DNA from 3 places in the Exiguobacterium sp. B2(2022) genome. Region 3 is predicted to be linked to each of the others. Evidence: riboswitches for the same ligand, from Rfam matches in the RefSeq annotation. Region 3 holds a riboswitch; each other region holds the start of a gene.

Region 1 (10,485 bases), on a different contig from region 3:
CTCAGCGACCGAAACGATACAATGGCATCCCTTTCACTTCTGTGTCTATAATAAATACCGATCCCGCATCCGGGTATTCGGAAAGCGCCTCTTCATCCATTCCTTCACGAGCCGTCGTGATGGCTAATCGATTCAGTCCATCCCCGATAAAGGCACATGAAGTGACATTCGGCGCAGGAACATGCACTTCCAATAATTTTTTACCTGTCGATGGGTCCCAACGTGACACTCGTCCACCAGCATAATGTGCAATCCATAAACATCCTTCCGTATCTGATGTCATACCATCCGGGAAGCCATCCTCGTCCGCGAAATCGATGACGACCTTTCCATTTGATAACGTACCTGACTTCAAATCAAAATCATATTTCCGAATTTTTTCAGTCGGTGTATCGATATGATAAAAAACGGAATGGTCAGGCGACCATGTCAACCCGTTCGAAAGTGTCAATTCATCCATGAGTGATGTTGTCGTTCCATCTCGATCGACTCGATACAATGTCGCTTGGTTTTCTTCATCCTCAAGATGGAGCGTACCTGCAAAAATACGACCATATGGATCGGCTTTCCCATCGTTGAAACGTAATCGACCATCCGGGTCATCCAACTCAACAATCTTATTTAGATCTCGATTGATTTCATCCCATTCATAGATTCCATCTTTCAATCCAAGGACGACACCGTCCGTCACTTTTGGTATGACAAAACCGACCTGTTTTCCGACCTCGAATGAAGAAATCTCGTCTTCTCGCTCGTCATACCACCATAACGTATGACCTTCGATATCTACCCAATAAAAACGCTTTAACTCAGCATCCCAACAAGGACCTTCACCAAGCGTATTTCGTACCCGAATCCATAACGACGCATCTACTTTCTCCATTACTTAGCCTCCACTCTATCCATTAGTTCAGAAATCTATTCCCTTCTCCCATCTCGACTATGCATGAATTCAGAAAATCGTGATGGATTTTCACCGTTGTCCGTTCGATTTGCTATAGTGAAAGAAAAGTAGAGAGGAAGTGAATGTCTTGTCTAAATGGGATGAACGATTTAGCTCGGAGGATTATGTGTATGGGACAGATCCGAACGAGTTTTTACAAAAATGGATCACCTCTCATCAGATTGAAGGAAAACGTGTATTGGCCATCGCTGAGGGGGAAGGTCGAAACGCAGTCTGGCTCGCCACGCTCGGCTTCGACGTCGAGATGTGGGACGCTTCGAAAGTGGGACTCGAAAAAGCGAAGCGCTTGGCGACTTCACGAAACGTCTCCCTTCAGACGAAGCAGATTGACTTGAATGAAGCGGTCTGGTCGCAAGAAACGTATGACCTAGTTATCTGCATCTTCGGCCACTTTCCTCCACATGTCAGAGAAAAGGTGCTCGCCGGTATTCAAAAAACACTGCGACCTGGTGGCGTATTCCTGACCGAGGTGTACTCTACACATCAACTCGCCTACAGGACAGGTGGACCAAAAGACCTCTAACTTCTATACACTGAAAAGATGTTTCACCAACTCGAAGACAATTTCATTCCTCTCGTTTTAAATGAGAATGTCGTATGGCGAGAAGAAGGAAGACTGCATCACGGTGAATCAGCTGTGATTCAATATGTCGGACAAAAACGATAAGCGAATGGCCTCCCCGAAAATTCGGAGAGGCCATTTGATTACTTCGCGCCTTCGACGTTCATATGCTTACTGCGGAGCTGACCGCAAGCTGCATCGATGTCTGTCCCGTGTTCGAGACGGACACCCGTATTGACGCCACGCTTTTTCAAGATATCATAAAACGCCATGATATCTTCCGGTGTGCTTCGCTCATATTGAATATGCTCGTTGACCGGATTGTATGGAATCAAGTTGATGTAAGACTTGTCCTTGATGTCTTCAATCAAGTCCGCGAGTTCTTCCGCATGTTCTGGTAAATCGTTCACTTTCGAGAGCAGGATATACTCGAATGTGATTCGCTTATTCGTCTTCTCGACGTAATAGCGAATCGATGGCATGAGTTTATCAAGCGGGAACGCCCGGTTGATTTTCATGATGCGTGTACGTAATTCATCGTTTGGCGCATGCAGAGATAGCGCCAAATTGATGCGTAAGTCGAGGTCCGCAAACTTATAAATCTTGTCCGCAAGACCACTCGTCGACACGTTGATTTTACGTGGGGCGATTGCAAGACCACGCTCATCTTTGACGACGCGCAAGAAGTCGACCAAGTTATCGAAGTTATCGAACGGTTCACCGATTCCCATAACGACGATATGACTGACACGGTCCCCTTCTCCTTCTCCATCGAGGAAATGTTGGACAGTCATGATCTGCTCAACGACCTCACCAGCCGTCAAATCACGTGTCTTTTTCAACAAGCCGCTCGCACAGAAGCTGCAGCCGATGTTACAACCGACCTGTGTCGTCACACAGACCGAGCGACCATATTTATGACGCATGAGCACAGTCTCGATATAGTGACCGTCATGCAATTTAAGTAAGAATTTGACCGTTCCATCTCCCGCTTCTTGTTTGACGAACAGTTCTTGTGTCGAGATGACATATTTCTCAGTTAAGTAATCGCGTACTTCGTCACGGACGTTCAGCGCGTCCATCGATTTGACTCGATCGATGTAGAGCGAGTCCCAGACTTGGCGTGCGTGGAAGGCACCATATCCTGCTTCCGTGCACTCGTTTGTGAGCTGATCGAACGTCAACCCGTATATAGATGATTTCATTCTAACCTGTCCTTTCTCTAATCCGCATACGTACCATTGTAGCGGACGTCAGAGACGGGTGCAACTTACGAATAATCTGGAGGCGTCGGTCGTGTGATGAACTGTTCGAACGCATAAGCGACACGAATCAAATCTCGTTCCGCGAAGCTCGTTCCCGTGAACGATAGACCGAACGGGGTCCCGCTCTCTTTTCGTTTATAAGGGACCGTGATTGTCGGGTGTCCTGCTTTCGCAGCCATGTCATAGTTCATGTCATGTGGCAGGACAATCGCGTCCAGTTTTTGCCCTTTTAATAGCTCATCCATTCCGTCCACTTTTGCGAAATGAACATCATCAATCCGACGGTCGAGATAACTAGCTTCGACGAGACGCCCTGAACGTGCATCTGACTGTTCAAAGATGGTCTGCCCGTGCGGAATCGATTCGGGATGGTCCGCGTTCCATTCGATCAAGTCTGAAAGCGTCTTAAATGGCACAGTTGTGTTCGCAAGATACGCCTCAATCCCAAGCTTGAATTCATCAAACAAAATATCTGCCTGTTCTAATGCATCGTGTTTCGGTAACGTGATTTCGACGAGTTCAACTTCGGCTTGACGCAACAATCGAAGTGCCTGTTCATACAAACCGATTTCTTCGTCTGAAATAGTTGGCTTGATAAATCCGACACGCATCCCGACCGCTTGACGGACATCGAGACACGTCACATAAGGCGGTCCGACTGGAGTTTCCCATGTCGCAGGATCAGCCGAATCTTCACCACACATGGTCTGCAAGGCAACGACCGCATCACGAAGGGTACGCGCCATCGGTCCAGCCGTATCCTGAGAACGTGAGATCGGAATGATTCCTGAACGACTGATCAAGCCGACGGTCGGCTTGATTCCGACGATACTATTATGCACACTCGGGTGTACAATCGAGCCGCTCGTCTCAGATCCAACGGCAAGGAGTGTCAAGTTTGCCGCAACCGCCGAAGCCGATCCAGAACTCGATCCCCCGACATCTAATTGGTCGCCATAAGGGTTCTTCGTTTGTCCGCCAACAGCACTCCAACCGTTCGGCATATCTTCAGTCAAAAAGTTCGCCCACTCGGACAGGTTCGCTTTCCCAAGAATAATGGCCCCGTCATCCCGTAATCGTTTCACGAGTTCGGCATCTCGACCCGCAAAATGATGTCGCATGGCGGCGGCACCCGCTGTCGTACGCATCAGACCGGATGTCTCGATATTGTCCTTAATTAAGACGGGGATGCCGAGGAGCGGTTTGCGTACTCCTTTTTTATAGGCCCGGTCTGCCGCCTCTGCCTCGAACAGGGCGTCCGGATTCACCTGGATGACGGCATGAAGTCGCTCATTATATGCAGCAATCCTTCTAAGATAATACGCAGTTATGTCTCGTGCCGTGAATTGTCCTTCTTTATACCCACGATGTGCACGTTCAATCGTCAGTTCATGTAATTGGATTTGTTCCATCCTACATTCCTCCTTTATCTCTCCCACTCTATTCGTGCTCTATGCCTGATTTCCTTTTCGTATCGCCAAGTCGATGTGTTCTTGTTACACTTAAGAAAAAACAGGAGGTTCCTATGACACGCTCCTATGTGTTTGTGTTGCTGGCTGTGTTCGGTCTATTTTTCTTGCAGTTATACGGCGAGAATGTGCCTTATGGTCCGTTCATTTCCATCGGGTTGATCGGATTCATCATCGTCTTGACGATTTTTCAGTTAAAACGAAAACCGAATCATTGACGAAAGTATTTTGAGGGTGGTATGATGCTCTCACCAACTACATATCGATATCAAGAGTGAACGAGAGATCTGGCTCCATGACTTCACAGCAACCTGCCACAGGCAAGGTGCTACGACCAGCAAGGGAAACCTTGGACGATATGACGAGAGCGCTCATGTCATCCGACGTGAGCGCTTTTTTTGTTGAAATACGATTTGGAGGGAACGACAAGATGGAAAAAGCAACATTTGCAGGTGGCTGTTTTTGGTGCATGGTAACACCTTTTGAAGAACTACCAGGGATTGAAGGAATCGTATCCGGCTATATGGGCGGACAGATCGACAATCCGACGTATGAAGAAGTCAAAACGGGAACGACTGGTCATTTAGAAGTCGTTCAAATCACATATGACCCATCTCTGTTTTCATATGAGCGTCTCCTCGAGCTATATTGGATTCAGACCGACCCGACCGATGAAGGTGGTCAATTCCAAGACCGTGGGCCTCAGTATGCCCCAGCCATCTTCTATCACACGGAGGAACAACGAATCGCGGCTGAAGCGAGTCGAGACGTATTAGCAGCAAGTGGTCGCTTCACGGCACCGATTGTCACAAAAATCACTCCGGCGACGACATTCTTCGAAGCGGAAGAGTATCACCAGGATTACCATAAAAAGAATCCGAAACATTATAAAGAAGACCGAGCCATCTCAGGACGAGACACGTTCATCGAAGAGAACTGGACCGAAACCGTATAACGATTATCAGACGCGAATTTTAACATTCGCGTCTTTTATAAGCCCAATAATCGGGAAAAGGGTATTAATGGTTCATACATCCGAAAAGGAGGACTCATACATGAAAACAAGTACGAAACTCATCATCGGTGTGATCGGCGTAGCCGTGATCGCCGTCGCCTGGTGGCTCATCTCACCGCTTTTCTTGACAGAGACCGTCGATGAAGGACTACCACCGACAGCTGTTGAGACGCCTGCTTCAGAAGAAGAAACAGAGGAAGAGACAACTGAGACACCGGAAGCACAACCGAGTCAAACCGAAGTAGCGGGTGTGTTCATGGACGGGGAGAAAAATTATGAGACGACGGGCACGATACGCTCCGTCGAGGCAGAAGACGGGACGTATCTACGATTTGAAGAGTTCGAAACAACGAACGGACCTGACTTATTCGTCTATTTGACGAAGCCAGGACAAGAGACAACCGAAGGCGTCAGTCTAGGATCGTTAAAAGGAAACATCGGGAATCAAAATTATTTAGTCCCTGCGGATGTGAATCTAGAAGAGTACAACACAGTCGTCATCTGGTGCCGTGCGTTCAGCGCGACGTTCGGGACGGGTGAATTAAGCGCATCGAATGAATAACTGATATCAAACAGCCTGGACGTTTGACGTCCTCGCTGTTTTTTTGTATTAGAAAAATTATTTCTATCAGTTCTATCTATTTATTCATGCAATTCACGTGTTACAATATGGTAAAGTATGGAACTTTTTATAAGGAGGGTTTTTATTTGACTTCACATCAATCGACATCATACAGCTCATATTTTTGGAAACGGTTTTGGATTCTTTTTCTGCCGATCGTGACGATTGGGATTTTATCTGAACCAATGATTGTAGAGAACACGTTTAAGAGTCTTGAAGATATCGGCGAGTTTGTTTTCTACTCGCTATTCTATATTGTTGTAATCGGAGGCTTTACTGCGTTTGCCATTTCTTTCGTATGGAGAAGAAAATGATTGTTCCAAAATTGATGGTAGCCTGTTTATCTTCAATTGTTCTGAGTTTTTCTCTTCCAGTCTTCATGCCTGTGTTTGAAGATTTTACTTATTTTCAGAATGTTTTTATGTATGTGTTTTATGCCTCACCTATTATTTTCACTTATGGAATAATGACCTCTATTTTTTCGGAGTTTCTAAGTCAACGTATGACATTCAAAATCAAAAAAATAACTTCATTTTTGATGCACTTGATGTTTGGTGCCTTTTTCGTTTTCCCTTACGGCCTTATATTCGATTTGTCAGTATTTACAGAAGGAACCATTAATTTTGCAACTGTAACGGGAGTGTTTAGTGCTTTTATCTTTTTTGTGATAAATGAATTCATCCTTTTATATGTAAAAATGAAGAATCGATCTTAAACTATCTATTAAAATTTTCTCTAATAATTGATATCCTACAGAAACTTCAAACTGTCATACACCCTCTTTAAACTTAGAGTTTTCACCCTCTATGTAATGAGTAATTTTGGATGTTTATAATGACAATCGGTAGAATCCATATCAACTTCAACATGGACCCTGCCGATATTTAGTTTAAATTATTCGACCTACTTATTAGATCCATTCGCATATCGGGTGAAATTATCGAGAATTGCCTGCCAGCCTTGTCGTTGCAATTCAATCGGATTCATCGATTCTGTATCAAATACCTCAATCACTTTCGTCTGATTCCCTTCTGAAGCAAATGAAATTCTAACTCTCCGTTCATCGTCAAGACGATACTGAATGAGCTCATTTACTTTAACTTCTTCATACACTCCTTCAAAATCAAAGCCCATGCTTTGATCTTTTGCTTCCATCCGACTTCGAAATTTGCCGCCAATCCGTAAGTCGTTTTCCGCTTCGGTCGTATGCCAATCGTCAGACGCATGATTCCACTGTTTAATATGATCTGGGTCTGTCCACAGTTTCCAGACAGTGTCGATTGGTGCATCGACGACCGTTGATATCGTCACTACGTTTGATTCCATAATTCGTTTCCCCTTTACTCTGCAATTTTCCGAGCAATCATGAATGTGGTACGTACCCTGTACCATGTAGATTACATGAGTAGGCATTACTTCCCTATCTGTCACATCATCTCCTGCTCTCCCTTAATATCGCTAATCAAAAAAACCCTGAATGGCACGCTAGCATGAGTGCTCATTCAGGGTTCTTATCATTTCATAATCGAAATTTAGCTCTTGGCAATCCCAAGCATAAATCCGGCAACGACAATCAGACCAATTCCCATAAAGACATAGACGCGCTCTTTTGTCGTCTTCTCTTCTTTCAAGAGATAGATCCCACCGAGTGTCGCCACGACGACGTTCAATTGAGATAAAGCGAACGAAGTCGCAATCCCAACTTCTCCGCTCGAGACGAAGAGACCGAAGTTCCCGATCCCCCAGGCAATCCCGGCTAAAATATTCTTAAACGTACGTGGATCGATTTTCTTCACGTCCTTCTCACGGAGACTGAAAAGAAGAGCCGCGATGAACATTCCGACGGATTGTGGAAGAATTGCCGTGATACCATCTACTTCAAAATAGTTCGTTAAGACCGCATATGTGACGTAACCGATACTTGAAACGAATAAGACGAGTAATCCCTTCTTCAACGCACCGGCGCTATCTTTGTCTTTTTTCTGTTGATACGATGTCATCGTCGCCCCGATGATAATCAAGACGAGCGCTGAGAACCCTAACCACAGCTCTGTCGTCGTCTGCCAGTCCCCGAGAACGATGACCCCAAAGAGTGACGTTCCGACAAGCTGCATTCCTGTACTAATTGGCATCGCTTTGGAGACGCTTAGGATTTGGAACGATTGGAACTGCAAATATTGACCGAGCGCCCAGAACGCCCCTGAGATAAATCCGGTCACGATGGCGAGTGTCGTGAACTCCGGTCGGAATACGAGGGCAATCACGGCCGCCATGATCATCGCCCCGATGGTCGTTCCGATTAACTGCTGAATCGGTTTTCCTCCCACTTTCGACACGATGAGTGGAATACTTCCCCACATGAGTGCCGGTAAGAGTGCCAAAAGAATCATTTCCATAAAGCACACCTGCTTTCTTAATATAACGTCTAACATGAAATTCCCACGTCTCCAATTTTATAAACCTAAATTGCAAAAGGGAATTGCCATGTCGAATACTACGATGATATAATGATTTCGAACGGGGCATTAGCTCAGCTGGGAGAGCGCTACGCTGGCAGCGTAGAGGTCGTGTTACTTTTTTATTGGTATGGTGCGATTCAACCTTTATATGAACGGGTAATGAAAGATAGACTTTTTTATATAAGGGGGAATTTTGATGGAACGAACATCTGTAGAAGAAACATTGGCGAGCGTAATTGAATGTATGCGCGCATGCAACCATTGCTTCTCAAAAAGTTTACAAGAAGAGGATTTACACATGTTTACCGAATGCATTCGACTGACACGAGAATGCTCAGACATTTGTACGTTGGCTTTAAATGCTTTAGAAACAGATTCGGCCTTCTCTAAACCAATCGTTGCCTTGTGTGCTCAGGTATGTGATACATGTGCCGTCGAATGTGGCCGTCACTTGCATGACCACTGTCAGGCTTGTGCAAAAGCGTGCGAGCGCTGTGCCGAAGCTTGCCGTACCCTCGTCGCCGCTTAAGCACGACATTCGTCTAACTTTCTGTTAGACTTTTTTTATTGCAAAAGAAAGAAGGTAAATTATGAATCATACCATTCTCGCTCTCGATGTGGAGACCGCTAATCGAGATAGCCTTAGCATCTGCTCTGTCGGGTGGAGCATCCTGCAAAATGGAGAAGTGATTGAAACTGATCAACGACTCGTCAATCCAGAGGAAGACTTTGATATGGGGAACATACGGGTTCATGGCATTCGTCCGAGTGACGTATGGGATGCCCCTGCGTTACCGGAAGTACTTGCCTCTCTTTACCCGATTTTACGAGAAGTCGACCTCGTCATCGCACATAACGCCTCATTTGATATGGGTGCCTTAAGAAAGGCAATTTTGAAATATGATCTATTCGATTTCCCTACAATTGAGTACGGGTGCACTGTCAAATTGTCACGTAAACTGTATCCTGGACTCCCGAACCACAAGTTGAACACGATGGCAGAATACCTGAACGTGCCTTTTATTCATCATGATGCAGCAGAAGACGCTCGCGTATGCGCTCTACTCATGCGTGATATGATGCAGAAAACCGGCATTACAAGCTCGAGAGAGCTACATCGCTATACGTCCGTCAAAACAGGAACACTCGCATATTAAACCGGTCATGAGCCCATGACCGGTTATTTTTTGAAAATCCATCGTTTTTGGACATAGTAACTGACAAAAAAGAGAAAGCTGTCGACGATAATTTTTAGGATGACTTCTCCTTGTCTAAATAAAAGAAAAAGAAGATAGACCAACAATGCCGAGGTTACCATCTGGAGAACGACGAGCGAAAAATATTTGGAAAGTGATCGTCGCGCTTTTGAATGAAAGACGACTTTCCGATTGACGAAATAATTGAATAGAGAGGAGATAATTCGAGCGACGACCGTCGCGATGACGACGTGAGCCGTATCGAAGTACGGCGATAATAAAAAGATAAAACCTGCATACATCCCAACGTCGACAAGAAATGAAGCGACGGACGATGCCGAATACATCAAAAACATACGATAGATTAAAATCGAATCTAAAATCGGTCTAAAATGGGATGATACGTTTTCGTTTTCATATACCGTCTGGATGGTCGTCTGTTGAATCGGAACCTGTAACCGCTTTGTGAACGTCAGCATATTCATCTCGAACTCATATCGATTCCCCGGAATGTCAATCAGTTGTCGTGCGTATCGCATCGGGATGGCACGAAGTCCTGTCTGAGTATCTTTTAACTTCAATCCACTCCCGATCAACATGACGAGTCGTGTCGCCTGATTGCCGAATCGACTTCGGAGCGGAATCTTATCCCCACTGAAGTCACGGCAACCCATGATCAGATGATGCGGCTTACTCACCCCCTCCTCATACACATTGACGACGTCCTCAGGTAAATGTTGTCCATCGGCGTCAACTGTGATGACACCTAACTTGTCGGGATAGGTCTCTGCAATATGCTGTAGTCCAGTCTTCAGAGCTGCCCCTTTTCCTTGATTCTGTTCGTGCGTTAGCACTTGGTCAACAAATGATGCCACCTTTTCAAATATGCCTACCGTCGACTCATCACTACCGTCATTGACCACAACGATGGTC
Region 2 (10,485 bases), on a different contig from region 3:
AAGCAGGGGTGGATGTGGTAGCGGTCATGAATCGGACACGGGCGAACGGTGAACGTGTCGCACGACAGTTTAACATTCCGAAGGTCTATGAAACGGTCGACGAGATGCTCACGCACGAACAGCTCGATGCGGTCAGCATCTGTACGCCGAACGCCTTACATAAAGAGCAAGTTCTTCTTGCATTAGAAGCGGGATGCCATGTGCTTTGTGAGAAGCCTCCAGGCATATCGGAAAATGAAGCGGTGGAGATGTTAGAAGCAGCGAAACGAGCGGGAAAGACGCTCCATTATGGATTTCATTATCGGCATCGTGCCGACACGGTTCTCCTAAAACGGATGATTGACGCAGGAGAGATGGGGGACATCTATGCGGCAACGGCACTTGCCCTTCGCCGACGCGGCATTCCTGGATGGGGCGTGTTTACGAACAAAGAGCTTCAGGGTGGAGGGGCACTACTCGATATCGGCGTCCATATGTTAGATCTCGCGCTCCACTTGATGGATTATCCGGAACCGAAAGAGGTTGTCGGTCACGTCGGGCAATATTTAGGGAACCGTCCGGGTGTAGGCTTGATGGGCAAATGGGATCATGAATCGCTGTCTGTCGAAGACACGGCGAGAGCGATGATCACCTTCGATACGGGTGCTTCTTTATTGCTCGACGTCAGTTACATGGCCAATGTCGAAGCAGAAGATACGATGCGTGTCGAGTGCCGTGGAACGAACGCCGGGGCAAGTCTATTCCCGCTCACGCTCCATACTGAAAAACATGGGGCACTATTTGACGAACGACCTGCCTATTTGACTGAATATGATCCGTATGAACGTCAAATTCAGCTGTTTCTCGAAGCGTGCCGAAAAGAACCGAACTATCGGCAAGCAGAGGAAGCGGTCATCCTCCATCGTATCATCGATCGCATTTACGCATAAGCACGATACTTTTCATTCTTTGAAAACAGGGTATATAGTGTAGGTGTTACATATTTCTACGAGGAGGATGAATCATGCACAACTTTGAATACAAAAACCCGACGAAACTGATCTTCGGTACACATCAGGTCGAAACATTATCGAAAGAACTTGGCGCGCTCGACGCGAAGAAAGTGATGCTCGTCTATGGTGGCGGAAGCATCAAAAAGAACGGAACGTACGATGAAGTCGTGGCTGAGCTTGAAAAGGCAGGCATCTCATACGTAGACTTCTCTGGTGTCGAACCGAACCCGCGCATCGAGACGGTACGTCGTGCGGTCAAATTTGCACGTGAAGAAAACATCGATGCGTTGCTCGCAGTCGGTGGAGGTTCCGTCATCGACTGTACGAAACTGATTTCAGCAGCGATTCCTTATGAAGGGGATGCATGGGACATCGTGCTCCGTGAACATATCCCGACAGAGGCGGTACCATTTGGGACGGTCCTCACACTCGCGGCAACAGGATCAGAAATGAACTCAGGATCGGTTATCACAAACTGGGAAACACAAGAGAAGTTCGGTTGGGGTCATCCACTCGTCTTCCCAACATTCTCAATCCTTGACCCACGTTATACAGTCTCGGTTCCAAAAGACCAGACGATTTACGGTATTGTCGACATGATGAGCCACTGTTTCGAACAATACTTCCACCCGAACCATGCGCCGGTACAGGAACGCATGACAGAAGGTGTCTTGAAAGCAGTCGTTGAATCGGCACCGAAACTCGTGAACGATTTGGAAAACGTCGATTTACGTGCCATCATCTTGTTCTCAGGTACGATGGCGTTAAACGGCGTCCTTCAAATGGGTGCTGCTGGGGACTGGGCATCGCACAACATCGAGCACGCCGTATCGGCTGTCCACGATATCCCGCACGCTGGTGGTCTCGCGATCCTCTTCCCACGTTGGATGGAGCATGTATTGGATGAAGACAATGCTGCCCGTTTCGCGCGACTCGGTACGGAGGTATTCGATGTAGAGCCAGGTGAAAACGACTTGGAGACTGGAAAACGTACAATCGAAGCGATTCGTGCATTCTTCGACCAACTCGGTGCTCCAAACTCACTCCGTGACTACGATATCGATGAGTCGACATTCGATGCGATTCTCGATTCTGCGATGAAACGTGGCGCATTCGGTCGTTTCCGTACACTCGAACGCGAAGATGTCGCGCACATCCTCGAACTCAGCAAATAAGGCAATTTATTGCCTATTTTGCAATAATGATTGAACGAATCTAGCGTTTCCGTTTATGATGGGTCATGTATGGCTCTTTTACGAGCGATTTAAAGGAGGAAATGACATGTCAACTGTACGTTTCGATTATTCAAACGCGCTCTCATTCGTAGGGAAGCACGAAATCGACCAAATGCAAGAAACGGTAAAAACCCTTCACTCGGTGATTCACGAGCGGAGCGGTGCCGGAAGTGATTTTCTTGGGTGGGTCGATCTTCCGACCGAATACGATCAAGATGAGTTCGCACGAATCAAAGCTGCGGCGGAACGAATTCGCGAGAATTCAGACGTTCTCGTCGTCGTCGGAATCGGAGGATCTTACCTCGGTGCCCGTGCAGCGATCGAAATGCTTCAACATTCGTTCTTCAACGTATTGTCAAAAGAAGAGCGCAAGGCACCACAAGTATTCTATGCGGGCCACAATATCTCTTCAACGTATATGAGAGAGTTGCTTCAAGTACTTGAAGGCAAAGATGTCTCAATCAACGTCATCTCAAAATCAGGAACGACGACAGAACCTGCGATTGCATTCCGTGTCCTCAAGCAGTTCATGGAAGATAAATACGGTCAAGATGGAGCGCGTGAGCGGATCTATGCAACGACAGACCGTGCCCGTGGTGCACTCAAGACACTTGCGGATGCAGAAGGATACGAGACGTTCGTGATTCCAGATGATGTCGGTGGACGTTTCTCTGTCCTCACGCCAGTCGGACTTCTTCCGATTGCCGCTGCTGGAATTGATATCGATGCATTGATGGAAGGGGCACGTGACGCGCAAAACGCTTACAGCTCACCAGAATTGGCTGAAAACGAAGCGTATCAGTATGCAGTCGTACGTAACGCCCTTTACGCGAAAGGCAAATCGATTGAGATGCTCGTCAACTATGAGCCAGCTCTTCACTACGTGTCAGAATGGTGGAAACAACTTTACGGTGAGTCAGAAGGAAAAGACAACAAAGGGATCTTCCCAGCGGCTGTTGACTTCTCGACGGATCTCCACTCGATGGGGCAATACATCCAAGAAGGTCGTCGTGACTTGTTCGAGACGGTTATTCGTGTGAAAGAAGTCCGTCACTCGATGAACGTTCCAGAAGACGCTCAAGATTTAGATGGTTTGAACTTCCTCGCAGGCGAAACGATTCAGTTCGTGAACGACAAAGCGACAGAAGGAACACTTCTCGCACACACTGACGGTGATGTACCGAACTTGGTCGTCGAATTGCCAGAGATGACACCTTATCACCTCGGCTACTTGTTCTACTTCTTCGAAAAAGCATGTGCGATGAGCGGATACATCCTCGGGGTGAACCCGTTCAACCAGCCAGGCGTCGAAGCTTACAAAGCGAACATGTTCGCGTTACTCGGTAAACCAGGGTATGAAGAACAAAAAGCAGAGCTCGAAAAACGTTTGAATCAATAAGAAAACGAATCGGTACCGCGATATTTTTTTGTTTGAAACTGGGTGAAGACAAGGTAAAGTGAGAGTAGACAGGGGAAAGAAAGGGATGGACTATGAAGACATTCAAGGATTACTATCATAATCAAGTCGAGTTAAGCTTCACCCATTATCCGTTCTCAGACACGCCGCTCCACGTCTGGGTCGTCGCCCGATATGAAGACAAGTGGGTATTGACGAAGCATAAACAGCGCGGACTCGAGTTTCCAGGAGGGAAAGTCGAGCCAGGAGAACACGAGGACGATGCCGCTATCCGGGAAGTGTACGAAGAGACCGGTGGAGTCGTCAAAACGTTGCGCTATTTGGGACAGTACCGTGTGTTAGGTAGAGGTGATACGGTCATCAAAAACATTTATTATGCGGAGATTGAGCGATTCGAGGATCATCCTGCCATTGACGAGACAGATGGGGCTGTCCTGATCGATGCCTTGCCGGATAACTTATTGCGCAATCCACGCTACAGCTTCATGATGAAAGACCGTGTCCTACCAGAAACGATGAGGGTTCTCTATGATCAAAAACTGGTTTGACCGAATCGATGTGTTACCACCTTATGCGGGTTACCGAGTGACACGAGGATGGTACACGACGACAGATGGGGAAGAGGTCGTGGCGTATTCGATTGAGCCGAAACGATCAAATGGCCAAGTGTTGATGTACTTACGAGGAGGAACGGCGCGAATCGGGGATGTTCGTTTACCACGTCTCATGCAGTTTGCATCGCGGGGCTTTCATGTCGTCGCCCCGGTCTATCGTGGCAATCACGGCGGGACGGGAAAAGAAGACTTTGGAGGAGAAGACTTAGAGGACGTGCTCTCGCTATTCGACCGTGTCCACATGAGTGGACGACCGGTTCACGTCCTCGGCTTTTCAAGAGGGGGCATGATGGCCCTCTCGCTCGCTTCCGAACGACCGGTCACGACGGTTACTTCATGGGCTGGCGTGACCAACCTCGAGTGGACGTATGAAGAACAGCGTTCGATGCGGAAGATGTTACGTCGGATGACGGGTGGGGACCCCGAGTCTGCAGAATCTGCGTATGTCGATCGTTCTCCGCTTTACAAGGAATGGGTCGCCCCGACACTGCTCATCCACGGTACGGACGATGAACAAGTTCGCTTACGTCATGCGACAGCCGTCGCCGAGAAATTAGGAGAACAGGCAGAGTTTTGGGTGCTCCCGTTCGGTCACCAGCTCCCGTTTTGGGATAAATGGGAGACGACCGAACAAGCGATGGATTGGATGTTGCGACAGGAAAAAGCACTGACTCGATAAAAAATCGAGTCAGTGCTTTTGTGTTAGATGACGAGTGGTCCGGCTGCGATGACGGACTCACTTGCTTTCGTGAAGCGAGTGAAGTTTTCTTTAAATTTCATGGCGAGTGCTTTTGCTTCGACGTCGTAACGAGCTGGGTCGCTCCACGTATCTCGCGGATTGAGCACGTCGCTCGGTACACCATCGATGGCTACAGGAATCTCGACATTGAAAATGTCATGTTTCATCGTTTCGACATCACGGAGCTGGCCGTTGACGGCGGCATTGACCATCGCACGCGTATAGGCGAGTTTCATACGTGAACCTTCGCCGTATGCTCCACCTGTCCAGCCCGTGTTGACGAGGTAGACATCTACATCGTGCTCTTCAATCAATTTACCGAGCATATCCGCATAACGCTCTGGAGCGAGCGGAAGGAACGGTGAACCAAAGCAAGTCGAGAACGTCGCTTGTGGTTCTGTGACACCACGCTCTGTACCAGCAAGCTTAGACGTGTAACCAGACAAGAAGTGATACATCGCCTGTTCTTTCGTCAGTTTGCTGATCGGTGGCAAGACACCATACGCATCGGCCGTCAAGAAGACGATCGTATTTGGATGACCGGCACGTGATGGGAGCATCGCGTTGTCGATGAATTCGATCGGATATGCTGCACGCGTATTTTCAGTCAAGGAGATGTTCTTGTAGTCCGGCGTACGATCTTCATTCAATACGACGTTTTCAATCAATGAACCGAAGCGGATCGCATCATAGATTTGCGGTTCGTTCTCACGCGACAAGTTGATCGTCTTCGCGTAGCAACCGCCTTCAATGTTGAAGACCCCATCCGGTGACCATCCATGCTCATCGTCTCCGATTAAGTGGCGCTGTGGATCAGCTGAAAGTGTCGTCTTCCCAGTTCCCGACAATCCGAAGAAGAGTGCCGTTTCATTTGCATCGTTAACGTTTGCCGAACAGTGCATCGATAAGACGTTTTGTTCAGGTAACAAGAAGTTCATGACGGAGAAGATTGATTTTTTAATTTCGCCACCGTACTCTGTTCCCCCGATCAGAATGGTGCGCTTGGCGAATGAAACGAGAATGAACGTCTCTGAGTTCGTGCCATCCACTGCAGGGTCGGCTTTATAACTCGGTGCATAAATTACAGTGAACGGGTCGAACGCACCTTTCGTTGGCCATTCGCGTAAAAACAGTTGTTTTGCGAATAGACTATGCCATGCATATTCTGTAATGGCACGGACCGGTAACGTATAGTGCTCATCGGCACCAGCAGACGCTTCGAGGTAATAAAGTTTGTCTTTCTTTTCTAAATGGTTGAGTACTTTGTCAAGAAGTGCTGAAAACTTCTCTTCCGCGATCGGTTGGTTCACTTTTCCCCAATCGACAAGGTTGTTGCTGACTTCATCTTGTACGACGAATTTGTCTTTCGGTGACCGTCCGGTAAAAGCACCCGTGCTGACAGATAAAGCCCCGTCTTTTGTCAGTACACCTTCACCATTTTGGATGGCTTCTTCCACCAGTTCTGGAACCGTCAAGTTCCGTTTCATGTCGGCACCATTAATTAATTCTTCGATTTTCAGGAGCGTTGTCGCCATCCTGAATCCCACCTTTCCCCTAAATAGATGTGGATGAAATCCGCATACTTCCGCGATTACGATTAATCAGTATGACATTTTTAATTATATGTGACACACTAATTAAACACAAGCGTATCCTTTCTTACAAAAACAGTTTATCACATTCTCTTATCACAAGGTGTTAAAAAACAGAAACGAAATAAAAAAATGTTTGTCGATTCACAAACAGAAATGTTTTGCAAGTCGGTGAAAAATTTTACGAATTCGTCTGATTCCCTTGACATAATCGAGCGTCATTTATATGATGGTTTTCGTAACGGATACTCTTATTCTGAGCGGTGGAGGGAACAAGGCCCTACGAAGCCCAGCAACCGTCCGACATGAAGTCTTATGCGGAAAAGGTGCTATCCTGAAGCGAAGCCATTAGCTTCGAACGATAAGAGGGTAAGGAAGAACGATTCAACCTTTCCCCATGTATGTCATCGGGGGAGGTTTTTTTCATTACCGTCCCAAAGCAACGCGTAAGGGGAACGAGTACCGTCCACATATCACCCTTATTATAGGAGGTTTTTTGAATGTCAAAATTGAACCGTCGACTTTTTACTTCAGAGTCGGTTACTGAAGGACATCCAGATAAAATTTGTGATCAGATTTCTGACTCGATTTTGGATGCCATTTTAGCGGAAGACCCGAATGCCCGTGTTGCGGCAGAAACGTCTGTCACAACAGGTCTTGTACTCGTAGCTGGTGAAATCACAACGTCAACTTACGTGGATATCCCGAAAGTTGTCCGTGAAACAGTCCGTGAAATCGGATACACACGTGCGAAATATGGTTTCGATGCGGAAACATGTGCCGTCTTGACGTCGATTGACGAGCAATCAGTAGACATTGCGCAAGGTGTCGACCAAGCTCTTGAAGCACGTGAAGGTCAGATGACTGAAGAGGAACTTGATGCAATCGGTGCAGGTGACCAAGGTCTCATGTTCGGATATGCGACAAACGAGACTCCAGAACTCATGCCGCTTCCAATCTCATTGGCGCACAAATTGTCACGTCGTCTTGCAGAAGTTCGTAAGAACGGTACGCTTGCTTACCTTCGTCCCGATGGAAAGACGCAAGTAACGGTTGAGTACGATGAGAACAACAATCCTGTTCGCATCGATACAATCGTCATCTCGACACAACACGCAGAAGAGATCACGCTCGAGCAAATTCAAGAAGACTTGAAAAAGTATGTCATCGAAGCAGTCATCCCGGCTGAACTCATCGATGCTGAAACAAAATACTTCATCAACCCGACTGGTCGCTTCGTAATCGGTGGACCACAAGGAGATGCAGGTCTTACAGGACGTAAAATCATCGTCGACACGTACGGTGGATACGCTCGTCACGGCGGTGGCGCATTCTCTGGTAAAGATCCTACAAAAGTTGACCGTTCAGCAGCATACGCAGCTCGTTATGTAGCGAAAAACATCGTTGCAGCAGGACTTGCGGATAAAGCAGAAGTTCAACTCGCTTACGCGATTGGGGTAGCACATCCAGTATCAATCGCTGTCGACACGTTCGGCACTGGTAAATTGAGCGAAACAGAGCTCGTTGAACTCGTTCGTGAGAACTTCGACCTCCGTCCAGCAGGCATCATCAAGATGCTTGACCTTCGCCGTCCAATCTACAAGCAAACAGCAGCTTACGGTCACTTCGGTCGTACAGATATCGAACTCCCATGGGAGCAAACAGATAAAGCAGCAGTTCTTGAAGAAGGCGCGAAGCGTTTCGCGTAATCAACAAAACGTTTTTTTAGGTTCAAGTCGTTGGTGGTGTCTGCTTATTGTCATTCGACGTCGATTCAGTCGAAGTGGTTTCTTGTCCAAGCGCCGTATCCTTCGCTTCGACGACTTTTTCACCAATGTCTTGTAAATCTGATTTGGCTTCTTGGGCCGTCTCGACGATTTTATTGACATCTTCTTTGACCGTATCGACTTCTCCGACGACTTTTTCATATACGTTTTGAACGTCTGTAGTCACTTCCTGAATCTTGCCAGAAGCGGTCTTCACTTGTTCAATGACTTGAGATGCCTTACCGGCTGGATCTTGTTTGACCTCATTCACGATGCCTCCGACCGAAGATTTTGCATTCGTAAGCGATTGTTTCGTCTGCTCTCGATTCGAGGAGCTAAGTAAGGCGAGGAGACCCCCGACGAGGGCACCGAGTAACATCCCGGTCACAACGCTGATCTTTGGTCCCCCAGCATCCAATTGATCAAATTGACGGTTCGGATTCTCTGTTTGTTCGACTTTCGGGTCATGCTCTAATTTTGGTTCCATGTTGTTCCACTCCTTCATGTGATTGGCATTGCTAGTGTTATACCCTAGTCGATTGCGGACATAACGTTTTCTTATGAATCGTCATGAAAAAGAAACGAATGGCAGGATAAAAACGTGACGATAGGGAATGATACAAATAGATTGGCCAAAAGGGGGAAGCTGTCATGAACATGAGGGAAGCAGTTCCAGAAGATGCAGCATTAATTCGAACGATTGCACTTGCGACGATTTCAGAGGATGATTTGAATCGTTTGAAAGCGATGGAGCGCGCTTATCGACAAGAAGAGATTGTTCGAGCGATCAGTTCGAGTGAAGAAGCACGAGAGCAATACTTTATCGTCGGCGAGTTCGAAGAAGATGTCATCGGATTCTGTCATGCCATCGATCGCGGTGACATGTGGGAGATGCTTCGTCTTTATCTTCACCCTGATTATCACCGGAACGGGTATGGGGCAGCCTTTTTAAACTATCTCCAATCGAAAAAAACACAACCGATGGAAGTGTACGTTGAAAATTCAAATGACCAAGCGATTGCGTTCCTTTTGCATCAATCGTTTAAAGAAGTGAATCGGGTCCAAGAAGAGGTATACGACCAGCCGATGGAACTCATTCATTTACGATATCATCCGAGCTAAGCCTCCAGACGGATTTTCTTCAAACATCAGTTGCGGCTGATGTTTTTTTGATACAATACACATAGTCTAAAAATGAGGTGACGGCAGCATGACATATGAAGAAGCACGAAAAGGGGTCATCGTCATCGTGTACCCGCTACAGTTCACGTCTCGGATCAGTGAGAACTTTATTCGCAGACTCCAGGACGAGTACGAGGTAATTGTCGTCCGTGACCAATCGGTCGGATTGACGGCAGATGATCATAAACAGCTCATCAAGCGAGCGTTGCGTGAGGCAGGGGAATACAAACTACCGATCCACGTCGTGGCATTCAGTCTCGGGGCACTTTTCACGAACCGACTCTTGCAAGAGTATGATGTGCCACTTGGGAGTTTGACGTACATCTCTCCTTTATTTGATTGGCATGCCACTCGTCAAATCGGTGGATTGAAACAAGTCGTCGCGAGTGCTGTCGACCGTTTCCGCCCAGACCTACCGCTCGGGATGATGACATTCACTGGTGGAGGCGAGGAATCGTCACGCTTCGGTGAGATCACGTATGCGCAATATCGTGAGATTGAAGAAGAAATCGTGGAACATCAAGAAGAGAAGAAGCACTTACCACGACTTCCGCTTGCTTGTTTCTATGCACCGGACGATCAATTTGCAGACGTGAAGTTGACGTTAAACGTCTGCCGGAAGATTGGTGGGGATCAAGTGTACATCCGTCGGTTGGAAGGATTCCCGCATTTTGGATATGAACGTTTGAACACCAAGTTTGCGGAGACATTGATGACGTTTTATGAATTGATTCAAGAATGACAGAAGGCGACTCGAATGAGCCGCCTTTTCTTATGCGCGTTTTTCAATCGCCACGATGAATGGGGGATGATTGATTTGGTTGATGAAACCGTAGCGGAGGACGCCGGCCTGTTTTTGATCGAGCGACTCCACGTAATGAAGCACTTCATCCCGTTCGACTTTTCCGCTCTCATGCCCGTGATAAATGACGATGACGATGACGCCAC
Region 3 (10,485 bases):
TGGTTGACTACATACGTCTGTATTGAGCACCCCTTTCCTCAGAAAGGGGTGTTTTTTCGTATCAGGAGGAAGAATCATGGCAGACAGACGTTCACAATTATTAAAATCTTTACCGACGCAACACTTCGTCGGATTAGCAGAAGAGGTCGCAGCGGTAGAGGCAAGCGGGAAGAGCGTCATCCGACTCGGGCAAGGGACACCCGATTTACCGACGCCCGCTCCAATCTGTGAGGCGCTCGAACGTGCCCTCACGGACCCGACCACACACCAATACGGTCCATTTCGAGGACAGACCCGATTGAAACAGGCGGTCGCATCATTTTACTCTCGTGAATATGGTGTCGAACTCGACCCGGAACGAGAAGTCGCCATCTTGATTGGTAGTAAATCAGGTTTGATCACACTCCCACAATGCCTTCTCGAACCAGGTGACGGGATTTTGCTCCCGAACCCGGGTTACCCGGATTACATCTCTGGAGCGAGGCTCGCAGGTGCGGAAATCATCGATTTGACGCTAAAAGAGGAACATGGCTTTCTTCCGAACTATTCAACACTCGATCCGTGCCATGCGAAACTCATGTATTTGAACTACCCGAGCAATCCGACTGGGGCTGTCGCAACACCAGCATTCTTTGAAGAGACCGTCGCGTTTGCGAAAAAGCATGATGTGATGGTCGTCCACGATTTCGCTTATGGAAGCATTGGGTTCGACGGTTATGTTCCACCGAGCTTCCTGCAGGCAGATGGTGCGAAAGATATTGGAATTGAAGTATACACGATGTCGAAGGCGTTCAATATGTCAGGGTGGCGTGTCGCGTTCGCGGTCGGAAATGCCGATATCATCGAAGCCATCAACACATATCAAGATCACGTCCACGTCTCTGTCTTCTCGGCCATTCAAGAGGCAGCGATCGTGGCATTAGAATCCCCGCGTGACTTACGTGACGACCTAGCCTCACTTTACGAAACAAGACGAAACCGATTGATTAATGGGTTACGCCGGGCGGGGTGGGAGATTGAGGCACCAAAGGGTTCGTTCTTTGTATGGGCGAAAGTACCTGAGGGGGATGCAAAATCGTTCTCGACAAAGTTACTCCACGAGGCGGGAGTCGCCGTCACACCAGGCTACTTCTTCGGAACAGAGGGAGAGCACCACATCCGTTTCGGTCTCGTATCGTCTGAACAGAAGATTGATGAAGCGGTAGAACGGATTGAGAGACTGTTTGCAGCCTATGAGGAGGTACATTTGTGATTCGTCAGGCCGTGCTCGAATATGACCATTCGCATAATGCGCTCGAGGACCTTCATACGTTGATTGGGAATCGGGAGGCACTCGTTTTGAGAGGATTGAACGGATACGGTGAAGCGGTTCGCGTGTTCCCTCGTCTAGCAGAAATTCCGAGTGTACGATTTTACGGTGAATGTTCAGACGAAGAAGTAAATCGTTTGAATGCCTATCGACCAGACGTATGGATTGCCGTCGGCGGAGGTAAATTGATTGATACGGCGAAGCGGATTGCATTCGCTCAGTCAGTCCCGCTCATTGTTGTCCCGACACTCGTATCAAACTGTGCAGCCTTCACACCACTGAGCGTCATCTACAGTGAGGAAGGGTCTTACATTCGCTATGACACGTTTCCGGTCGTCATCGAGCGCGTCATCGCAGATGAACGACTGTTACGTGATTCGCCTTATGACTATTTCAAGGCTGGCGTCATCGACACGGTCGCAAAGTGGTTCGAGGCTCGTTATATTAGCGGGACGACTTCAAAGGATGCAGGGATTCAGTCCGGGTTATCACTTGCTGCGCAGTGCGGTAAATTGATGGACTTGTCGATTCATGAACAGGACTTTCGTCGTTATGGAACGGACGTCCGATATATCGTCGACCATGTCCTCGCAATCGGTGGTGCGGTTGGTGGGTTCGGGGATGCCGGCACACGTGTTGCCGTCGCGCACGCCGTTCATAATGCACTTAGTCGCTTTGATTCGACTCATCATTGGTTACATGGGGATAAGGTCGGGTTCGGATTGATTGTTCAAAAACGGTTGATTAGATCCGATGACACCTTCCTGCTCGAGGACTGGCTTCAATCCATCGATGCGCCGACTTCGCTAACACAACTTGGGATTCATCCTGATCAAGTCGATGAATTGGTCACTTCGATTGTTGAAGAAATCACGATTCAAGGGATTCGGAATCTTGAAGATTCAGAGCGGTTAAAAGAAATTCTCATCAATCTTCAAGAAGTGGTTTACAAATAATGCTTTTATCAGTAATATAATAACAAAATAATAAAACCGATTGCTTATCAAGAGTGGTGGAGGGACTGGCCCGATGAAACCCGGCAACCAGATCAGTATGATCATGGTGCTAATTCCAACAGACGTGACGTCTGGGAGATGAGCGTGTCCGACTTTCACTTGTCGTGCCCGCCGCTCTTCGTGAGTAGCGGGCTTTTCATTTGGAGGAGGAACTATTCATGAACATCAAACAAAAAACACTTTTGGCAGGTACATCATTCCTTGCAGCAATCGCACTTTCTGCGTGTGGACAATCCGAGGCGAGCGAGACGCTCAGCACGGAAGAACTGACGATCGGCGTGACCGGTGGCCCACACGAGCAAATTGCGGAGAAAGTACAAGAACTCGCGAAAGAGGACGGTCTTGAGATCGATATCAAAGTATTCAATGATTACAACACACCGAACACGGCACTCGACGAAGGAAGCCTTGATGTAAACAGTTACCAGACGTTATCGTTCCTCGAACTACAAAAGTCAGACAAAGGGTATAAAATTGACGACGTATTCAAAACGGTCGCATTCCCGATGGGTCTTTATTCTGAGAAGTTGACAGATATCAAGGATTTAAAGGAAGGGGATAAAGTGGCCGTCCCGAACGATCCGGCAAACGAACTTCGTGCCTTGCGACTATATGAAACAGCAGGTCTGATCACACTAAAAGAAGGTCTGACGGATAAAGCGACGAAACGAGATATCGCGGAAAACCCGCTCAATCTCGAATTCATCGAACTCGAAGCGTCACAGCTTCCCACACAGCTACCGGAAGTAGCACTTGCAGCCATCAATACGAACTTCGCGATGGGTGCAGGTCTCTCCATCAACGAGGATGCCCTGTTCCATGAGGACACGGTCGACAACCCGTATCCGAACTATGTGGTCGTCCGCTCGGCCAACAAAGAAGATGAGGTCGTTGAGACGTTGAAGTCTTACTACCATTCGGATGAAGTACGTGCTTTCATCGAAGAGGAATTCAATGGATCTGTCGTACCAGCATTCTGAGGAGGGATTCGATGATTGAACTGAAACAAATCACCAAGCAATTTCACGTCAATGGAGATAAAATCACAGCGCTCGACGACGTCTCCCTTACAATCGAAAAAGGGGAGATCTTCGGCATCATCGGCCGAAGCGGTGCCGGAAAGAGTACCCTTATCCGGATGATCAATCTATTAGAACGCCCGACGACAGGTGTCGTTGAGATTGAGGGACAAGACATCACGCTGCTAAAGAAAAAAGGTCTGTCGAATTTACGTCAGCGAATCGGCATGATCTTTCAACATTACAACCTATTAAAGACCGCGACCGTCGAAGAGAATGTCGCCATCCCGCTCCGCCTCGAAGGGCTCGGGAAGCAAGTCATCCGTGAACGGGTCGACCGCTATCTCGACATCGTCGGTTTATCCGAACATCGGAACCATTATCCGGAACAATTGTCAGGCGGTCAAAAACAGCGTGTCGCCATTGCGCGAGCGCTCGCCCATGAACCGGACATCCTCCTCAGCGACGAGTCGACGAGTGCGCTCGACCCTGAGACGACCGAGTCGATCTTAGAGTTGTTGCTCGAGATCAACCGAGAACTCGGATTGACCATCTTCTTGATCACGCATGAGATGGAAGTGATTGAACGAATCTGTGACCGAGTCGCCGTCATCGATCATGGGAAAATTATTGAACAAGGCAACGTGTTGGATGTCTTCTCAAACCCGAGACACGAAACGACGCAGCGGTTCTTGAAGACGAATCTCGATGTTCCGGAAGAAGTGGTGTCGGAATTACAGACGCGAGGCACGCTCGTTCATTTATCATTCATCGGTAGTCAAACGGAGCAAGCGGTGCTCGCGCAGTTGACGAAACGATTCGGGATCTTACCGAACATCATCGGAGGCGGGATCAAGAAATTGAAAGCGGGTCTTGTCGGAAATCTGCTCGTTCACCTTGACGGGGATCACGATCAAACAGAACTTGCTGTCCGTTATTTGAAGACGAGCGGCGTACACGTAAGGGAGGTGTCGAACCATGCAACAGTTCTGGACAGACTGGGGTGACCTCATTTGGACGGGAACGATTCAAACGTTGACGATGACGAGTATCGCGCTCCTCATCTCGACCTTGATTGGACTTCCGCTCGGGACGTTGCTCGTACTGACGAGACCGAACGGGCGTCTCGCAAACCGGTTCGTGTACGGTGGATTATCGAGCGTCATCAACGTCATCCGTTCGATTCCGTTCATCATTCTCTTGTTTTTCATCTTGCCGTTCACACGCTTCATCATGGGTACGACGATCGGGGTCCAAGGCGTACTTCTACCACTCATCGTCTTCACCGCCCCATACATCGCGCGGCTCATGGAGTCTGCTCTTCTTGAAGTCGACCGCGGGGTCATCGAGGCGTATGAGGCGATGGGCATCTCAACGAGAAAGATTATCTGGTACGTCCTCATCCGTGAGGCACGTTCTTCCATCGTTCTCGGATTGACGATTGCGACAATCGGGTTGATTGGTGCGACAGCCATGGCAGGTCTCGTTGGAGCCGGTGGGCTTGGAGATATCGCGTATCAATACGGACACCTTCGTTTCGAACCGGAAGTCATGTATGTGACGATTTTTGTCCTTATCCTACTCGTTCAATCGATTCAGTCATTCGGAAACCGATTGGCAGCTAGATTAAAACGAGCCTAAAAAAGAATCGTGTCGCCTTGGCGACACGATTTATGCGTTGTGGAGCAAACGTTTTAGTTCAGCGATGCGGTCATGCCGAGGAATGAACGTCCGAATCTCTTTCTCACTGAAACCGACCTGGATGCGATGATGGTCGAAGACAATCGGACTTTTCAGGATTTGAGGGTTTGATGCGACAAAACTGTACAGTTCGCGGATCGACATCTCGTCGAGTTTCTCAGCCGCTTGCTTATAGACGCTCTTCTGTACCGACAGCAAGTCGGTCGTCCCATTCTCGGTCAGACTTAGCATTTCTTTAAATTCACCAAAGGATAAGCCTTGGTCTGTCAATTTCTTTTCGATGAAGGGAATCTTTTGTTCCCGCAACCAATCAATCGTTTTTCTGGAAGAACTGCAGCTCGTATGCGTGAATACCGTGACCGTCACGACAACCACTTCTCCTTTACATCAGTTTGGTTCTAACTATTATCTCTTTTTATACGTTACGTTTCGTGATTATGTTTCAAATCACATACAGTTTCTTTTTGATTGAAGAAGACGTCGTTCGGGTACAGATTTCAAGAGTGACCACATAAGGAGGAATGAAGATGTTTGATTATACTGTACAGTCTGACCGTACCGTTGAGGACGTCATCGACCGTCTTGGAGAAGCGCTGAAAGATGAGGCATTCGGTGTATTATGGGACTTTGATTTGAGCGACACGTTAGAGAAAAAAGGTCAGGCCATTGAAGGGGAGTATCGCATTTTAGAAGTGTGCAACCCAAAGGCAGCAAAAGAAGTGCTGTCGCACCATCTAGAGGGAGGCTACTTCCTCCCGTGTAAAATTGCCGTTTTCGAAAAGGACAATCACACCCAAATCGGCATGCCGAAACCGACAACGTTGATTCGCCTCATAGATGACGAATCCTTACAAGCCGTCGCAGCGGACGTCGAATCTAGATTGCAACGTGCGATCGACCAAAGTAAATAATCGATGTACCATCCGTTCATGAAACATGAGCGGATTTTTTTTCGTATAAGATAGTTAGATAATGGTAAAATTGGATAGAAGCATGAGTGGAGGGATTATATGTTCAAACGTGGTATGGCGATGTTGCTTGGCGCTTCCATGTTAAGCGCATGTGGTGCATCTGACATAGAAGTCATTCAACTAGATTACATAGAAAATCAATGGAATCTCGAGAGTTACACGAAAGAAGGAGAATTTGTTCAAGTACACGAAACGAGAGAAGTGCTCGAGGCATGTGAGGGTGAACGAACGACGGAGCTAAATGGAGATGTCACTGTATATCAGACAGTGTTCGCAGGACGAAACGGGGTCGTGTCATCCATGGATCCGTACTCGATGAAAGTAGTTACCTATTTAGAAGGTGACGAACGATATGTCGTCTGTCGCGAAGATTATACGAATCAATTGATGGCGGAGACGATCGATAAGTTCCCGGACTTCGTAAATACATCTGAAGGAATCAGCGTTCCGCGATTACCTAGCCTTCATCAAACACCATCATCCTCAAAAGACAATCTAATGAAAACAGACGAACTAAACATTGATGAAATCGACATCATTCCGTTCCCCGATACGTTACTTGAAATTGAACCGGCTCTATTCGGAGAGCTTGAACTAGAACTCGATGGTAAAGCGACGAGACATTCGCTCACTAGTTTTCAACCGACCGGAATCGATATGCCGCATCAACAGATTGCCATCGGAATCGATCGAAAAACATCACAACCGTATGTTCTTTTTTCATTCAATGAACGCTTTGTTTTTCAGCAATTACAGTTTGAAGAACTCGAAGACCCTGCGTCAGTGGAACAACGAGTCTTTGAGGGGCTAAGCGTCGACACCATCGTCGAACCTGGAGAGCTAACGGAAGGCGAAGCAGTTCCCTTATATACGTTCCATTACATGAGGGATGGCGAACCCGTGACTGAAACGATGACGGTTCGCTTTATTGAAGGTACGTTGCTGAAAGAAGGCGAAGAACCCGATTCGATGCTTGAAGAGTGGATGCCGGACCAAGAAGACGGTTCAAGAGTCATTGCGCACCGTAAACCGTTTGACGGGAATTCACTCACTTATCCTGATTTCATCGAAATCTCGACGGAAGAATCTGAGCAAGTCATGAAAGTATTGAAGGAGGCAGAACCGGTCAGCCGAAAGGGTGAGCCTGCAGACTATCGATACTTGACGTTGATGGATGGATGGAAAGGTCAAGCGTTTGAAGTCAGTTATAAACAGCGGTCAAAAAAAATCGACATCTATCTGACAGACCCGCTTCGCGAGCAGACATTTAAATTATCTAGTAAAGGGGCGGAAGTGTTCTTGGATATTTTCCCGGAGTACGAAAAATCATGATGAAACGACTATTATTCACGTTATGTACAGTTGGAATTTTATCGGGTTGTGGTGGTGAAGAGGTAAAGGTCGTCAAACTGGACCATATGCCCTCACAATGGGATGTACGAGACATGAACTCGAACAGCTTTACTACTGGTCCGGAGACGTGGGCGAGCGATTTACTCCTTGCATGCACCGATGACCCGGTTCCCCAAATCCATGAGGACGTCACGGTCTATCATTCGTATGTCTTGAACCGAAAAGCCATGATTTCCGACTACGATGCACATGCCTATAAGCTAGTGACGTATGTAAAAGGCGAACAGAATTATGTCATTTGTCAGGACGGCTTTTCTCCAAAGATGAGAGTCGGACTTGTTGAGAAGTTCCCTTCGTTTGTACAGGCTTCTGAAGGTGTCACCATCCCAAGTCACCCGACGATTGCAAATGGGACTGGGGAACAAGAAGAGAGTTTGAAGGAAAGCGATTATTCCGATGTTTTCGAGAATCCCGTCAATCTCATTGACGAAACGATGATTCAAGTGACCCCTTCTTTGAATGGAAGTATCCATTTAACCATCGGAGAGGACGAAGGGATCTTTCCGCTCTCAATCATTGAACCGTATCACGCGCAAATGGGAAGCATGACAATCGCACTCGGCTACGACGAACAATCCAAAGAAGCTTACATTTTCGCTAAGTCGGAAGGTGGGTTACTTTCTTATGACCCGATTGTCCTTATAACAAAAGATGATTATTCGCAACCAGAGCAGCAACCAAAGCAATTTGAAGGGCTCAAAGTCGAGCGGGTACTGCAAGCAGAATCACTCGAACCAGGTGTCGAGACACCGCTCTACACGTTCTCTTTTATTGATGATGGCAAGCGTGTGACGGAAGACGTCCGTCTCACGTACACGGATCGCGATTTTGCGACGGATGAATCGATTGAAGCGGACATAGAATCGAATCCCGCCGTACCAAATGGTCCGTTCGTGTTCGTCCACAAGACTCCTTTGAACGGAAAGGCAACGATTGATTACCCGAACGTGTTGCGGGCTGCAGGGATTGACATGACTGAGTTGATGGACGCCATCGATGAGGCAGAGCCGGTCAAGCGTGCGGGGGACGCGGAAGCGTATTCGCTCCTCACGATCATCGACGGGTGGGTCGGTCAGGAGTTTCAATTAAGCTTTCAGAGACGCTCCAAAAAGGTGGATGTATACTTAACCGATCCAAAGCGAGAGCAGACGTTCAAATTGTCGAGTAAGGGTGCAGAGACGTTCTTCAGCTATTTTCCCGATTTGAAAGAGTAAAGGTGCCTATTGGCGCCTTTTCAATTGGTAAATACTTCAAAATCAAGATATTGACCTTCTATACAAAAAGGATGCAATGGATTGCTTCTCAATACGTTACACTGAGGTTCACGATTTAGTACGAATATCCTACGAAGAAGAAAGGTTGCTATCTTTCATGAGTACATTGAACCAAAAAGTAATCCATTCAGAAGACGTTTTCCGGTCCATCGAGACGAACATGGCGATGATTCGATTTGATCGTCAACGCCGGGTCGTCGATGTGAACGATACATTCGCAAAAGCAATGAAATATAGACGCGAAGAGATGGTTGGCATGCAACACCATTTGTTCTGTCCTTCCTCCTTTGTCAATAGTCCAGAGTATTCGGCATTTTGGGAGAAACTTTGGAGCGGATTCAGTTTCTCGGATAAAGTGGAGCGTGAGAATGCAAAAGGAGAGACGATCTGGCTCGAGGCGACGTACATGCCAATCTTTGAAGGAGATGATGTCATCGGTGTCGTCAAAATCGCATCGGATATCACGGAGCGGCAACAGGTGATTGAGAATTATGCGTATCGCTTCAAATCGATGACCGATGTGCTCGATGAACGGGCGAAGACGGGTATGCAAGATACGAAAGTATTGAATGAGACGATTGAACGGCTTGCTAAAGATGCAGCGGACAACCTCCATGCCCTTCAGAACTTGCGTCGTCAAGCAGATGATATCGCGAAAATCGCACTGTCCATCAAAGAGATTGCCGCACAAACAAATCTATTGTCCCTGAATGCCGCCATCGAAGCCGCTCGCGCCGGTGAACATGGACTTGGATTTAATGTCGTGGCGACGGAAGTGCGGAATCTCTCCCGTATGGTTGAACGTGCGGTCGTCGACGTCAATTCAAATACGGAAGGGATGAACTTTGAACTACGAAAAATTGTAGAAGGTGTCACCGCATCCAATCAAGAAATTCAGTTGAGTGCAAAGACGATGGAACAGACCATGGATCGATTCCATGCGTTCGAGCAGGCAGCAGCCGAGTTACATGATACGGCCGACACGTTCACTTCTAACCTGTGAACCGATTGACCCTGTGATGGGTCAGTCGGTTTTTTTGAGCTGTAATGTATGACCGTTCTGCTTCAACCAAGCTTTCGCTTGATCTGTTTTTGGATATACGGTACGTAACGTGTTCCAAAATGAGGCAGAATGGTCGAAGTGGACGAGATGCACCCATTCGTGAGCGATGACGTAGTCCATCATTTCTTTTGGTGCGAGCATGAGGCGGACGTTGATGGAGATGGTCCCATTTGAACTACATGACCCCCAACGTGTCTTTTGGTGACCGATCCGAATCTTTTTCGCTTTCACGCCTAAGATTCTTTCGTAAGTCGGTGCCCGCTCGGTCACATATTCAAGTGCGCGTTCGCGTAGCCATGCCTCATAATGTTTAGACAGAGTGTTTTCGTCCCATGTCCCTGGTACGAAAAATGAGGAACCGTCATGTCTGAGTGTCGTGCCCTCATCTTTTTTGGTCGGATAGCTTTTTCCATGAAAGACGAGCCCCTCATCAAGAACAGACGTCTGTTTCGGAAGGTTGTGCCATGTATGACGAATCCATGAGTCGTGCTCTTCTAAAATGCGATCGACGACTCGTTTTGACAAACGTGCTGGGATACGTAGCTCGATGCCATTTGGTGTGACATAAAATGCGGCTTTTTTTCTTCGTTTATGTCTGACGATGTTGACGTTCATCCATTACCTCCTCTCTATATCTCGATTGAGTATAACCAAGTCGGCAAGAAACTGCCATGCTTTTTTGGCACGCAGTCGAATCAACTTTGATACAGTAAGAGGAG

What was found. A riboswitch is a leader RNA that binds a small molecule or an ion and turns the genes downstream of it on or off. The one in region 3 is predicted to bind S-adenosylmethionine.
Region 1: another riboswitch for S-adenosylmethionine. It lies ahead of msrA (peptide-methionine (S)-S-oxide reductase MsrA); the one in region 3 lies ahead of ON063_RS02900 (MetQ/NlpA family ABC transporter substrate-binding protein).
Region 2: another riboswitch for S-adenosylmethionine. It lies ahead of metK (methionine adenosyltransferase); the one in region 3 lies ahead of ON063_RS02900 (MetQ/NlpA family ABC transporter substrate-binding protein).

What each region holds. Positions count from the first base shown of each region.
Region 1 covers NZ_JAPEHX010000016.1:33,386-43,870, forward strand. The annotation lists gene ON063_RS04795 (SMP-30/gluconolactonase/LRE family protein) at 2-883, opposite strand; gene ON063_RS04800 (class I SAM-dependent methyltransferase) at 1,032-1,487, shown strand; gene rlmN (23S rRNA (adenine(2503)-C(2))-methyltransferase RlmN) at 1,670-2,731, opposite strand; gene ON063_RS04810 (amidase family protein) at 2,797-4,203, opposite strand; gene ON063_RS04815 (hypothetical protein) at 4,317-4,478, shown strand; SAM riboswitch class I at 4,523-4,622, shown strand; gene msrA (peptide-methionine (S)-S-oxide reductase MsrA) at 4,691-5,215, shown strand; gene ON063_RS04825 (DM13 domain-containing protein) at 5,316-5,837, shown strand; gene ON063_RS04830 (SRPBCC family protein) at 6,801-7,223, opposite strand; gene ON063_RS04835 (GRP family sugar transporter) at 7,430-8,293, opposite strand; gene ON063_RS04840 (four-helix bundle copper-binding protein) at 8,553-8,885, shown strand; gene ON063_RS04845 (3'-5' exonuclease) at 8,947-9,513, shown strand; gene ON063_RS04850 (bifunctional glycosyltransferase family 2/GtrA family protein) at 9,537-10,485, opposite strand, start outside.
Region 2 covers NZ_JAPEHX010000025.1:596-11,080, reverse strand. The annotation lists gene ON063_RS06700 (Gfo/Idh/MocA family protein) at 1-929, shown strand, start outside; gene ON063_RS06695 (iron-containing alcohol dehydrogenase) at 1,004-2,167, shown strand; gene ON063_RS06690 (glucose-6-phosphate isomerase) at 2,274-3,626, shown strand; gene ytkD (RNA deprotection pyrophosphohydrolase) at 3,719-4,192, shown strand; gene ON063_RS06680 (alpha/beta hydrolase family protein) at 4,173-4,937, shown strand; gene pckA (phosphoenolpyruvate carboxykinase (ATP)) at 4,961-6,532, opposite strand; SAM riboswitch class I at 6,838-6,957, shown strand; gene metK (methionine adenosyltransferase) at 7,090-8,298, shown strand; gene ON063_RS06665 (hypothetical protein) at 8,321-8,842, opposite strand; gene ON063_RS06660 (GNAT family N-acetyltransferase) at 9,007-9,477, shown strand; gene ON063_RS06655 (alpha/beta hydrolase) at 9,566-10,279, shown strand; gene ON063_RS06650 (class I SAM-dependent methyltransferase) at 10,310-10,485, opposite strand, start outside.
Region 3 covers NZ_JAPEHX010000009.1:6,671-17,155, forward strand. The annotation lists gene ON063_RS02890 (aminotransferase class I/II-fold pyridoxal phosphate-dependent enzyme) at 77-1,252, shown strand; gene ON063_RS02895 (iron-containing alcohol dehydrogenase) at 1,249-2,265, shown strand; SAM riboswitch class I at 2,307-2,410, shown strand; gene ON063_RS02900 (MetQ/NlpA family ABC transporter substrate-binding protein) at 2,484-3,305, shown strand; gene ON063_RS02905 (methionine ABC transporter ATP-binding protein) at 3,317-4,351, shown strand; gene ON063_RS02910 (methionine ABC transporter permease) at 4,323-4,985, shown strand; gene ON063_RS02915 (Spx/MgsR family RNA polymerase-binding regulatory protein) at 5,016-5,411, opposite strand; gene ON063_RS02920 (DUF302 domain-containing protein) at 5,573-5,956, shown strand; gene ON063_RS02925 (hypothetical protein) at 6,056-7,348, shown strand; gene ON063_RS02930 (hypothetical protein) at 7,345-8,643, shown strand; gene ON063_RS02935 (methyl-accepting chemotaxis protein) at 8,801-9,706, shown strand; gene ON063_RS02940 (M48 family metallopeptidase) at 9,728-10,381, opposite strand.